2 regions of the Dorea sp. AM13-35 genome follow, and region 2 is predicted to be linked to the other one. Evidence: riboswitches for the same ligand, from Rfam matches in the RefSeq annotation. Region 2 holds a riboswitch; the other holds the start of a gene.
What was found. Region 2 has a riboswitch for glycine ahead of gcvT (glycine cleavage system aminomethyltransferase GcvT). Riboswitches for the same ligand answer to the same signal wherever they lie in the genome.
Positions count from the first base shown of each region.

Region 1: another riboswitch for glycine. It lies ahead of DW152_RS09290 (GrdX family protein); the one in region 2 lies ahead of gcvT (glycine cleavage system aminomethyltransferase GcvT).

Region 1 is NZ_QUCZ01000007.1:139,768-145,493, reverse strand. It holds gene trxA (thioredoxin TrxA) at 1-290, opposite strand, end outside; gene trxB (thioredoxin-disulfide reductase) at 339-1,283, opposite strand; gene grdB (glycine reductase complex selenoprotein B) at 1,324-2,634, opposite strand; gene DW152_RS09295 (glycine/sarcosine/betaine reductase component B subunit) at 2,655-3,935, opposite strand; gene DW152_RS09290 (GrdX family protein) at 4,003-4,389, opposite strand; glycine riboswitch at 4,578-4,690, opposite strand; gene DW152_RS09285 (alanine/glycine:cation symporter family protein) at 4,953-5,726, opposite strand, start outside.
Region 2 is NZ_QUCZ01000008.1:58,353-64,078, forward strand. It holds gene gcvPB (aminomethyl-transferring glycine dehydrogenase subunit GcvPB) at 1-562, opposite strand, end outside; gene gcvPA (aminomethyl-transferring glycine dehydrogenase subunit GcvPA) at 566-1,876, opposite strand; gene gcvH (glycine cleavage system protein GcvH) at 1,914-2,294, opposite strand; gene gcvT (glycine cleavage system aminomethyltransferase GcvT) at 2,382-3,470, opposite strand; glycine riboswitch at 3,612-3,707, opposite strand; gene alaS (alanine--tRNA ligase) at 3,945-5,726, opposite strand, start outside.

The DNA.
Region 1 (5,726 bases), on a different contig from region 2:
ATAGACTCTGGTGTACAATCATCTTTTACCAGCTCTTCTACTTTCTCTCCGTCTTTGTATATTGCCATAACCGGCAGACCTAAGATTTTCTGAGAGATTGCAAGACGACGTGCCTTTGTTGTATTCAGGCATGTGAATTTCATCTTGTCACCATATGTATCTGCATATTCATGTACTTTTGGCATCAGAGCCTGGCATGGAACACATCCATCACCGAAAAAGTCTACAAATACATATCCTTCTGCTTTTAATACTTCTTCTTCAAATGTTTTCTTATCTACTTCTAACATTGCTTATCTCTCCTTATTAAATACAAAATTTGACGAATTAAAAAGTTTTTAGAAATAATCTGACATACTTCTCTCAACCTGAACGGCTGCGATTGCTCCGTCAGCTGCTGCAGTTACTACCTGTCTCAGGCTCTTCACGCGAACATCACCTGCTGCATATACACCCGGGATGTTTGTATGCATGTCTGCATCTGTCTTGATGTATCCACGCTCATCCATGTCGATAATTCCTTCAAACGGTTTTGTATTCGGTACTGTTCCGATAAATCCGAACACACCAAACATTCCGTCTTCTTCATCTGCTTCCACTGTTGTAACTTCACCAGTTTTCACATTTTTCACTTTCATCCACTGGAGAATATCATCTCCACCGACTTCTTCTACAACTGTATCCCACATAAAGTGCAGTTTTGGGTTCTTGAAAGCCTTTTCCTGAATGGATTTTGCAGCACGAAGTTCGTCACGTCTGTGAATGATTGTAACTTTTCTTGCAAATTTTGTCAGATACATAGCTTCTTCTACTGCGGAGTCTCCTCCACCAACTACGTATACCTCGAAATCCTCAAAGAAGTTTGCATCGCATGTTGCACAGTAAGAAACACCTTTTCCTGTGAACTCTGCTTCCCCTTTGCATCCGATTGGTCTTGCATGAGCTCCTGTAGCGAGGATGACATGTCTTGCTTTGTATTCTGCTTTTGAGCTCTTTAACACTTTCACATCTCCCTCAAGAGATACTTCTGTAATTGTGTCAGATACACGCTCAGCTCCGAATTTAGCTGCCTGTTCTGTCATTCTTGCGATCAGGGACGGTCCGGACTCACCTTCTACGATCTGTCCCGGATAGTTCTCGATCTCATCTGTGATTGCAATCTGTCCTCCGTCCTGTCCTTTTTCAAGAATCAGTACAGAAAGACGACTTCTTCCTGCATACAGTCCTGCCGCTAATCCGGCAGGTCCTGCACCAAGAACGATAACATCATAAATCTTATCCATGTCTGTTACGTCTCCTTTTCATTAATAGTATTCTCATACTCTACTCGAAAATAGTCTGTCCGTCAACCTCTGTTGTAAGAGCTTTCAGAGCTTTCTCTACGATCTTACGACGAAGTTCTTTTTCCTCATCTTTATCCAGTGCCGGATTTCCAAGTGGATGAGGGATTGCGATAGCCGGAACGATTCTGTTAGCACCAACTGTCATGGAAATTGGTGTTACTGTACAGATATGTACTACCGGAATTCCTGCTCTCTCAATTTCTTTTACCATCGTTGCACCGCAACGTGTACAGGTACCTCAAGTAGATGTGAGGATTACTGCATCTACCCCATCAGCTACCAGTTTCTTGGAGAATTCATCAGCAAATGCTTTTGCAGATGCAACAGCAGTACCATTTCCTGTTGTAGTATAGAATAAGTGATGTAACTCACCGATAATTCCTTCTTTTTCCATATCACGAAGAACGTCAACAGGAAGTACACGGTCAGCGTCTTCATTTGCGTATACTGGATCGTATCCACCATGAGCTGTCTCATATGTGTCTTCTGTCAGATCCGTAACCCCTGTAATATCATACTCACCATAGTGGGAAGCACTTGAACTTTCGATGTGATCCGGATTTCCCTTCGGAACGATACCACCGGAAGTAACTAATGCGATCTTAGCATGTGCAAGGTCTTTTACAGCCGGATTCGGATCAACTCTGTCGAAGTCTGGCATTGGGAACTCTGTCTCGAAAGGTTTTCCAGCCAGTTTCTTAATGAGCATCTTAACAGCTCTCTGAGATCCTCTTTCTTTTTCAAAGAAGTTTACACGAATACCGTTCGGCATATATCCTTCTTCTGCAGAAGAACCGATTTTCTCACCTTTTCCAAGTTTAACAGCCAGAGGAGCCATCTTCTTAACAGCGTCTCTCATACCTGCTGCACTGTTCTTTGTAGAGACCATGTATACCTGGTTTTTAAACATATCAGCACCTGGGTTCTCTACATACATACCAGTCAGGGAAGGAATACCAAGTTCTTCCTGAACTGCTGCTGCGATAGTACCGCAGGCAACTCCGTAACGTCCAGCGTTGAAAGCCGGTCCTGCAATAAAGATGTCCGGAGCCTGTTCTTTAACCATCTCAAGAATCTCTGCTTTTGCTTTTTCAAGATTCTCGTTGAAATAAGAGTCACCACATACGATTGTTGCAATGATCTCTGCTTCATCTTTAAAATTCTGTGTTAATGCCATACCTGGTCCAACAACTTCGCCAACACGCAGTTCAACCGGGTAATCTGCTTTTTCTTCTCCACCAATCTGTGCAAAGAACTGATTGATGTAATGAACAACTTTTAATTTAGCCATTATTCTATATCCTCCATTCCTTATCTTGCACTCAGTTTATTGAAACCAGTTTCGTTTGTTGCGCCTGTCAGAACCTGAAGCTCAACTTCAAGAGATCCGTCCTCGCGCAGTGTCTCTTCACTTGCACCAGCAATCTTTGTTACATAGTCAAGAGTTCCAATTACTTTGTCAAGTTTCGGCAGGATAACTACCTGGTTTGCATTTCCGCCTGTTACTACTGCATCAGCAGCCTGATCAGCATCAGCAAGTGACTGAGATTTTCCATCACGTCCGGCATACTCGTCTGTGATGATTACAGTCTTAACGCCTTCTGCTTCAATCTTCTTACAATTCATGATAAGGTCTGTATCCGGGTTACCGAATCCTTCCTGAGATACAATAACTCCATCCAGGTCTAACATCTTGCAAAGTTTTGCTGTCCAGTCAGAAGAACGCTGTTTATCAGCAAGATATACGTTCTCGTTTGTGATAATCTGGCAAACAAAGTTTAATGTTTTTCCGTGCTGTTCAAATAAGTCATGTACAACCGGGTTGTTCAGATGAACATATGTAGGGTTCTTATCACATGCAGATACACAGTTACCGGAAACAATTGCTCCGTCCATGATCTCTGTAGGGCTTAAAATTGTAGGAACGATTTTCTTAGCATCTACACCATATACATATGTGTCATGAAGAAGTCCCTGGCTCTGAAGCATCTGTACATATGCAACTCTCGGCAGATCCGGATATTTTTCCATTCCTTCTTTAATTGTACATGTCTCGTAAACTTTTGTCTCATCCGGTGTCAGATCACGTGCTAACTCACCAATGTAAGTTGCAACTCTGAATCCAGCGAAACGAACTGCTTTTTCGTATTCATGCTGTTTGATATTGTCAATTGGCTCACATACCATAACCAGGTTTAATGTCTTGGAGAATGGTGTGTAATCTGCTCCAGGACCTGTCATATCAATGATACCTTCCTGGAATCCCACGATCTTACCAGCTGTAACAACAGCCATTCCTTTTAATGCGTAAGTCTTTCCTTCTCCAACTGTGTCTACTTTAGAGATAACTCCCGGGAAGATTCCTCCTCTTCCTTCAACTTTAACTCTAGGTTCGATAACATCTTTAACAGGTGTGATTCTTACAGACTCACCCGGTTTTGCAATGTCAAATGATACGCTCTTAATCTTTTCGTCCTCAAGAGCTACTGCCTTAACGGCTTCTTCGGATACATAAAGGATTCCGTCTTCAATCTTTGACTCAGATGCAAACTGAATATCCTTGATGTAAATGTGTCCCATTTCTAATCTCACTTTAAGTTCCCTCCTTAAAAAAATTATATTGTTTAAGCTGCAACGCTCGACAACCTCACTCAATGACTTACCAGGCATCTGCTGATGCCAGGCCGCTTTCCAGCAGAGTCCAGTCAATCAACTGAAAATCTTCCAGTACGCTTTCTCCATATCGTCCAGTCTTATCTTGGAATTTATGGCATGCATCGATTGCATTTTCTATAATCGTAAGCGACCTTCTGTCCACTTCCTCCTTTCCAGCTGAAATCAAAACCGATTTGTATGGTGTCTCATTTGGCTTCACGCTTCCGGATAACGGATGCGTCAGAAGTAAATGTCCGTCATGTATTCTGTCTCTGACTTCCCGGAGAAGTCCTTCATAAGTAGTTTCCAGATATATTACTTCGTGCGTCTTCTCAAGCTTATCGAAGACCAGTGGATTATTGGTCAAGACTATATATTTCCCCCTGTTCATCCTGAACCGTATCCTCCTTTCCGGCCTGTTGCCTCGGCAATCGATAAATACAATAAAAGTCATCGGTATTCCAAATAAAAAAGGACGTCCAGATATACCATTATATCTACGGCGTCCTTCCTGTCTTTTGCCCTGATAAATTGAAATCATCGATAAGCTTTATCACACAGCACAAGATTCAGAATGTGGTACATTTTCCAGTCCTTTTGCCTGAAAGTTTCACCTTTTTGCATACCCACCATGTATGTCCGGCTTGCCTCTTCGGCGGCTGATCCGTTCAACTCTCTCTTGGAAAACATCATCCCACGAATATTCTTTTCATAGAAAATCATTACACAATTTTCATAGACATTTTTTATATTATTTATTGCCTGTATCTATAATAACTTATTGTAACTTTTTTTGCAACCCATTATACTAATTAATATTATTTTAGTGAGTATGCACAATTTCCATTCCTGATTTTTGTTATATTTATTAGTCGATTTTATAATATTTATTAAAACGTCTATAAAAAACAACATTTATGATTGTCCTGCATTTCATCCACTTATAGATAATATCTATTTATTCTTTTTAAAGTTCTGATAGTAATCATCATGCAACTTCTTAATCGTACCGCTCAGAACAATCAGACCGATAAAGTTCGGAATTACCATCATGGAGTTGAAGCAGTCTGCCATATTCCATACGAGATCTACCTGTGCAAGTGATCCAAGCACTACGCACACAGCAACTAATACGGAATATACTTTTACAGCTTTTGGTCCAAACAGATACTTAATATTTGCCTGTCCAAAGAAATACCAGCCAATAATTGTTGAAAATGCGAAGAAGAACATACAAATCGCGATAAAGATATCTCCACCTTTTCCATACAATGTAGAGAATGCATACTGGCTTAACTCTGCACCTGTCTTACCACTTGGAATAGACTTCGTTGTAATAATTACAAATGCTGTCAGGTTTAGTACGATAAACGTATCGATAAATACACCGATCATTGCAACAAATCCCTGCTCGACCGGATGATCTACTTTTGCAACTGCATGCGCATGTGGGGTAGAACCCATACCAGCCTCATTAGAGAACAATCCTCTTGCAACACCTTTTGTAAGTGCAAGTTTTAATGTCGCACCCACAGCACCACCGGATACTGCTGACGGATTAAATGCTCCAACGACAATTGCCTGGAATGCATATGGAATATTCTTATAATTATAAATAATAACAATCAGCGCACCAAGAATATAGAAAGCTGCCATGATTGGTACGAGCGTCTCTGTTACTTTTGCGATACGCTGCATACCACCTACGAATACAAATAACGCGATCAG
Region 2 (5,726 bases):
CGCATCCATCCGGTCCTGAAGGAACACTCACTACTGAAAATCCTGCCATTGCTGCACTTGCCGGGTTCGTTCCGTGTGCAGAATCAGGAACGATGATCTTTTTACGTTTTTCATCTCCACGGCTCTTATGATATGCTTTGATCAGAAGAAGTCCTGTAAACTCTCCATGCGCACCTGCTGCCGGTTGGAAAGTCATACGCTTCATTCCGGCGATCTCGCACAGATAGGATTCCAGTGTTTTTAATACTTCCAGACATCCCTGCACAGTCTCTGTCGGCTGTAACGGATGAATATCTGTAAATCCTTCCAATCCTGCTGCCACTTCATTAACTCTCGGATTATATTTCATAGTACAGGAGCCCAATGGATAGAATCCATCGTTCACACCATGTGATTTCTTTGCCAGTTCTGTGTAATGTCTGCTAAGCTCGCCCTCTGAAAGCTCCGGCAGATGTAATTTCACTTCTCTTTTATCTTTTGCATCTAAAGTAACGACTGGTACATCGCACTCCGGAAGGTTCTGGCATTTTCTTCCTGTTTTGCTTTTTTCAAAAATCAGCATCCACTACACCTCCTTTAAGATCGATACTGCTTTGTCGATCTCTTCTTTTGTGTTCATCTCTGTACAGCACCAGAGAATCCGCTTGTCATCCAGTGGATATCCACCAAGGATGTCTTCGTCCTCCAGTGCCTTCAGTACTTTTTCAGAAGGTGTATCTGATACAGTTACAAATTCATGAAAGAAATTCTGTTTGTTTTCTACTTTAAATCCTGCTTCCGCAAGTTTCTCTGCCATGTAATGTGCTTTGGACATGCTCTGCTCGGCTGCTTTTGTCACACCTTCATTTCCCATGCAGGAAAGATATACACCAACAGCAAGTGCACAAAGTGCCTGGTTCGAACAGATGTTGCTGGATGCTTTCTCACGACGGATATGCTGCTCTCTTGCCTGTAATGTCAGAACATAGCCTTTCTTTCCGTTGTGATCTTCTGTCTCTCCGACAACTCGTCCAGGAAGCTTTCTCATCATACTTTCCACGCATGTCATGAAGCCGAGATATGGTCCGCCAAATGCAATTGGAAGTCCGAGTGGCTGTCCGTCGCCAACTGCAACATCTGCGCCATACTCTCTTGGTGTCTTCAATGCTCCAAGAGAAATCGGATTCACACTCATAACGTATTTAGCGCCTGCCTCGTGTGCCACTTCGCCGATTGTCTGGGCATCTTCCAAATTTCCATAATAATTTGGATGCTGAATCAGCACACATGCTGCCTGTTTATCAATATGTTCTTTCAGATAAGCAATATCTGTCACTCCGTCTTTTTCCGGAATTACTTCGATTTCTAATTCGTTACCGAAGCAATATGTTTTAATAACTTCTAACACACTTGGCATTACTGTTGCTGAAACAAATGCTTTCTTACGTTTTCTGTCAGCACACATTGCAACCGCCTCTGCTGCTGCCGTAGCTCCGTCATAAACAGATGCATTGGATACATCCATTCCTGTAAGATCTGCCATCATTGTCTGATACTCAAAGATGGACTGCAGGATTCCCTGACTGATCTCTGCCTGATACGGTGTATATGCAGTCTGTAAATTTTCTTTTGAAATGACATTGTTTACCATAGCCGGAATATAGTGTCTGTATGCGCCTGCACCACGGAAGATTGTCGGAAATACTTTATTTTTCTTTGCGATTTCTTTCATCTTTTTCAGAACTTCCATCTCTGGCATTCCTTCCGGAATATCTAAGCCGCCCTTGATCTTAACCTGCTCCGGGATGTGGCGGAATAAATCATCGATGCTCTCATATCCGATTTCATTCAGCATCGCTTTTCGCTCATCTAATGTGTTTGGAACATAACTACCCATGTTCTTTATCCACCGCCTTTCTTCACATTCTTATGTATTAAGCCTCTTCGCTTTCTACAAATGCTTTGTATGCGTCAGCATCTAACAGTTCTTCTGTCTCTTTTACTTCACCAACTTTTACAAACCATGCATCATAAGGTGTTTCGTTGATAGATTCCGGAGCATCTAACAGCTCTTCATTGATCTCTGTTACAACACCTGAAACCGGTGAGAATACATCAGATACTGCTTTTACAGACTCAACATCTGCGAATGCTTCTCCGACTGTTACTTCATCTCCAACTTCCGGAAGGTTTATAAATACAAGATCTCCTAATTCAGACTGTGCATAATCTGTTAATCCGATCACTCTTACGTCTCCATCCTCTTTTATCCACTCGTGTGATTTTGAATACTTTAATTCTGCTCTTAATTCCATTGTTTTAATCTCCTTTTCTTTTATGATATAATATGCCCCTGTTTTTGATACCCTCGGTTTCAGACCTTTTCCCTGGCATCCTTATATTTATTTTGCTCTCTTATAGAACGGAAGTGCTACAACTTCTACATCAATCATACGTCCTCTGACATCTACCTGTAATTTTGTTCCTACATCTGTATAGGCAGTTTCCAGTAATGCCATTCCGACAGCCTTGTCAATGAAAGGACCTTTTGTACCGGATGTTGTATGTCCGATCACTTTGCCGTCTGCATATACATCCTGATGTTCACGGATGATTCCTCTTCCAATAACTTCCAGACCTACTCTCTTTCTCGTTAGTTCTGCATGTTCTTCCAGAGCTTTCTTACCGATGAAGTCATCTTTTTTCATCTTCACTGCGAATCCAAGTCCTGTCTCCAGCGGTGAAACATCATCATCCATCTCGTGACCGTAAAGTGGCATTGCTGCTTCCATACGAAGTGTATCTCTTGCTCCAAGACCACACGGGATAAGTCCTTCTTCTTTTCCATTTTCAAGAAGTGTATCCCACATCTTCTCTGCATACTCGCTTGGCAGATATAATTCTACTCCATCCTCACCTGTGTATCCTGTCTTGGAAATGATACATGGGATTCCGGCTACTTCTGTGTCGAATACTGCATGGTAGTATTTCTGAGGAATGTTCTCTTCTGCTGTCAGCTTTCTTAAGATATCCATTGCTTTTGGTCCCTGCAGTGCAAGCTGTGCATACTGAGCAGATACGTCTGTAAATTTGACTTCTCCAAACTGATGATTTAACATCCACTGATAATCTTTATCTTTGTTTGCTGCATTGACAACAATAAAGTAATGATCATCGGAATGTTTGTAAACAATCAGATCGTCTACTGTTCCGCCATGTTCATTACACATCGGACTGTATCTTGCCTGTCCATCCACCATATTGTCAAAGTTATTTGTCAGTATCATCTGGATATTTGCAAGTGCATCCTTTCCTTCGCATAAAACTTCTCCCATATGAGATACATCAAATAGTCCTGCCTGAGTACGAACAGCCATATGTTCTTTGATTACACCTGCTTCATACTGTACCGGAAGAAGGTAACCTCCAAATGGTACGATCTTACCTCCTGCCTTCACATGTGCATCATAGAGTGGCGTTTTTAATTCCATGATAAAAATCCTCCTTTTTTCTCATCATGAACTGCTCTGTCAGCGGGTCTTGTTCCGTTAAAAGTTTGTCGGAGCAAAAAAATAAGAGACATGTCCTATTTCAGGACTTCCTGCCTCCCTGTCTGCTTTCTTTCAGAGCTTCGTCCGAACCCAATTCTTCTGCCTGAGAGTTTCGAATTACTTCTTGCCCCTTCGGCGCTATTACTTATTGCTAATAATCTCTCTTAGGTTCATCACCCGATCACTTTTCTTTTATTTTGACAGGCTTATTGTAACAGCCCTTGAATTATCTGTCAATAATTGTTTATTTTTTAACTTTTCTGTTATTTATAGGCAATTGCAACAGTCATTATAGTTATTATCTATAAAAAAGAAAGATACATTTTCACTTTTTTGTAGAAAATGTATCTTTCTTTATTTCCATTGTATTTTATTGTACTATTATCTGCGTATTTTCATACTTCTAAAGTGCACTTATGCAAGCTGTTCAGCCAGTACTTCTTTCGCTTTTGTGAGTGCATCATTCATGCCTTCCGGCTTCTTGCCCCCAGCTTGGGCCATATTCGGGCGGCCACCACCACCACCGCCAACGCATGATGCACAAGCCTTGATCAGATTACCTGCATGTGCGCCTTTATCAATTGCTCCTTTGGTAGCCATAGCCATCAGGCTGACTTTACCATCTGTAGCCGATACAAGCACGACAACACCTTCGCCAAGCTTGTCTTTTAACTGGTCACCAAGATCACGGAGTCCGTTCATATCCACGCCATCTACCTTTGCGGCGAGCAGTTTCACACCGACAACTTCTGTCACCTGATTCATCACATCACCTATAGCATCTTTGGCAAGCTTGCCCTTCAGGCTCTCCACTTCGCTCTTCAATGCCTTATTCTCAGCCTGCAGATGACTGATCTTCTCTTCCATATTATCCGGAGTTGTCTTCAACATCTTCGCAGCTTCGTGAAGCTTCTGCTCCTGTTCCTCGTAATAATCCATCAGTCCTTTGGAAGTCAGTGCTTCAATACGGCGCACACCGGCTGCGACACCGGACTCGGAAAGGATCTTAAATGCCATGATATCACCGGTATTTGCCACATGTGTACCACCACAGAACTCAATAGAGAAATCTCCCATGCTGACAACACGTACAATATCTCCGTATTTTTCACCAAACAGAGCCGCTGCTCCTGTCTTTTTTGCTTCCTCGATCGGCATGTTGCGCACAACAACCGGAAGATGATTACGAATTTCTCTGTTGACGATTGCCTCTACTTCTTTGAGCTGTTCTTCTGTCATAGCAGAAAAATGCGTAAAGTCAAAACGAAGTCTGTTCGCATTGTTCAGAGATCCAGCCTGTTCTACATGTGTTCCAAGCACCATGCGGAGTGCTTTCTGTAACAGATGTGTTGCACTGTGGTTATTTGCAGCAAGTGCACGGTTCTCACGATCAACTTCCATTGTCACTTTATCACCGATTTTGATCATGCCTTTTGTCACATGACCGACATGTCCGAATTTGCCACCGAGAAGTTTTACAACATCTTCTACTACAAATTCACCGTCTGCACTGCGGATCACGCCTTTATCAGCTTCCTGTCCACCGCTTGTTGCGTAGAACGGAGTCTTCGCTACAATGACCGTTCCCTTTTCTCCGTCAGAGAGTGCATCTACAATCTCTTCTTCACTTGTAAGTGCTGTAACTTCTGACTCTGCTTCCATATTGTCATATCCGACAAATTCTGTTGTCAGTTCCGGATCAAGCGCATCATAAACGCTTGCGTCTGTACCACTGTAACTGTGTGTTCCAAAAGTTCCTTCGGACTTCGCGCGCTGTTCTTTCTGTGCTTTTTCAAAGCCTTCTTTATCATATGTCAGTCCCTTTTCCTCCAGGATCTCACTTGTCAGATCCACCGGGAATCCATAAGTATCATAAAGCTTGAATGCATTCTCTCCGGAAAGTACGGTTGTACCTTCTGCTTTCATATCTGCTTCCATGTCAGCAAGAATAGACAGTCCCTGATCGATCGTCTTGTTAAACTGCGCTTCTTCTTTTGCAATGACATTGAAAATAAAGTCTTTTTTCTCTTCCAGTTCCGGATATCCATCCTTGGAACCATCGATAACAGTCTGTGCCAGTTCTACGAGGAATGCTCTCTCAATGCCAAGCAGTCGTCCATGACGGCAGGCACGACGCAACAGACGCCGCAGCACATAACCTCTTCCACTGTTGGACGGCATAATTCCGTCAGAGAT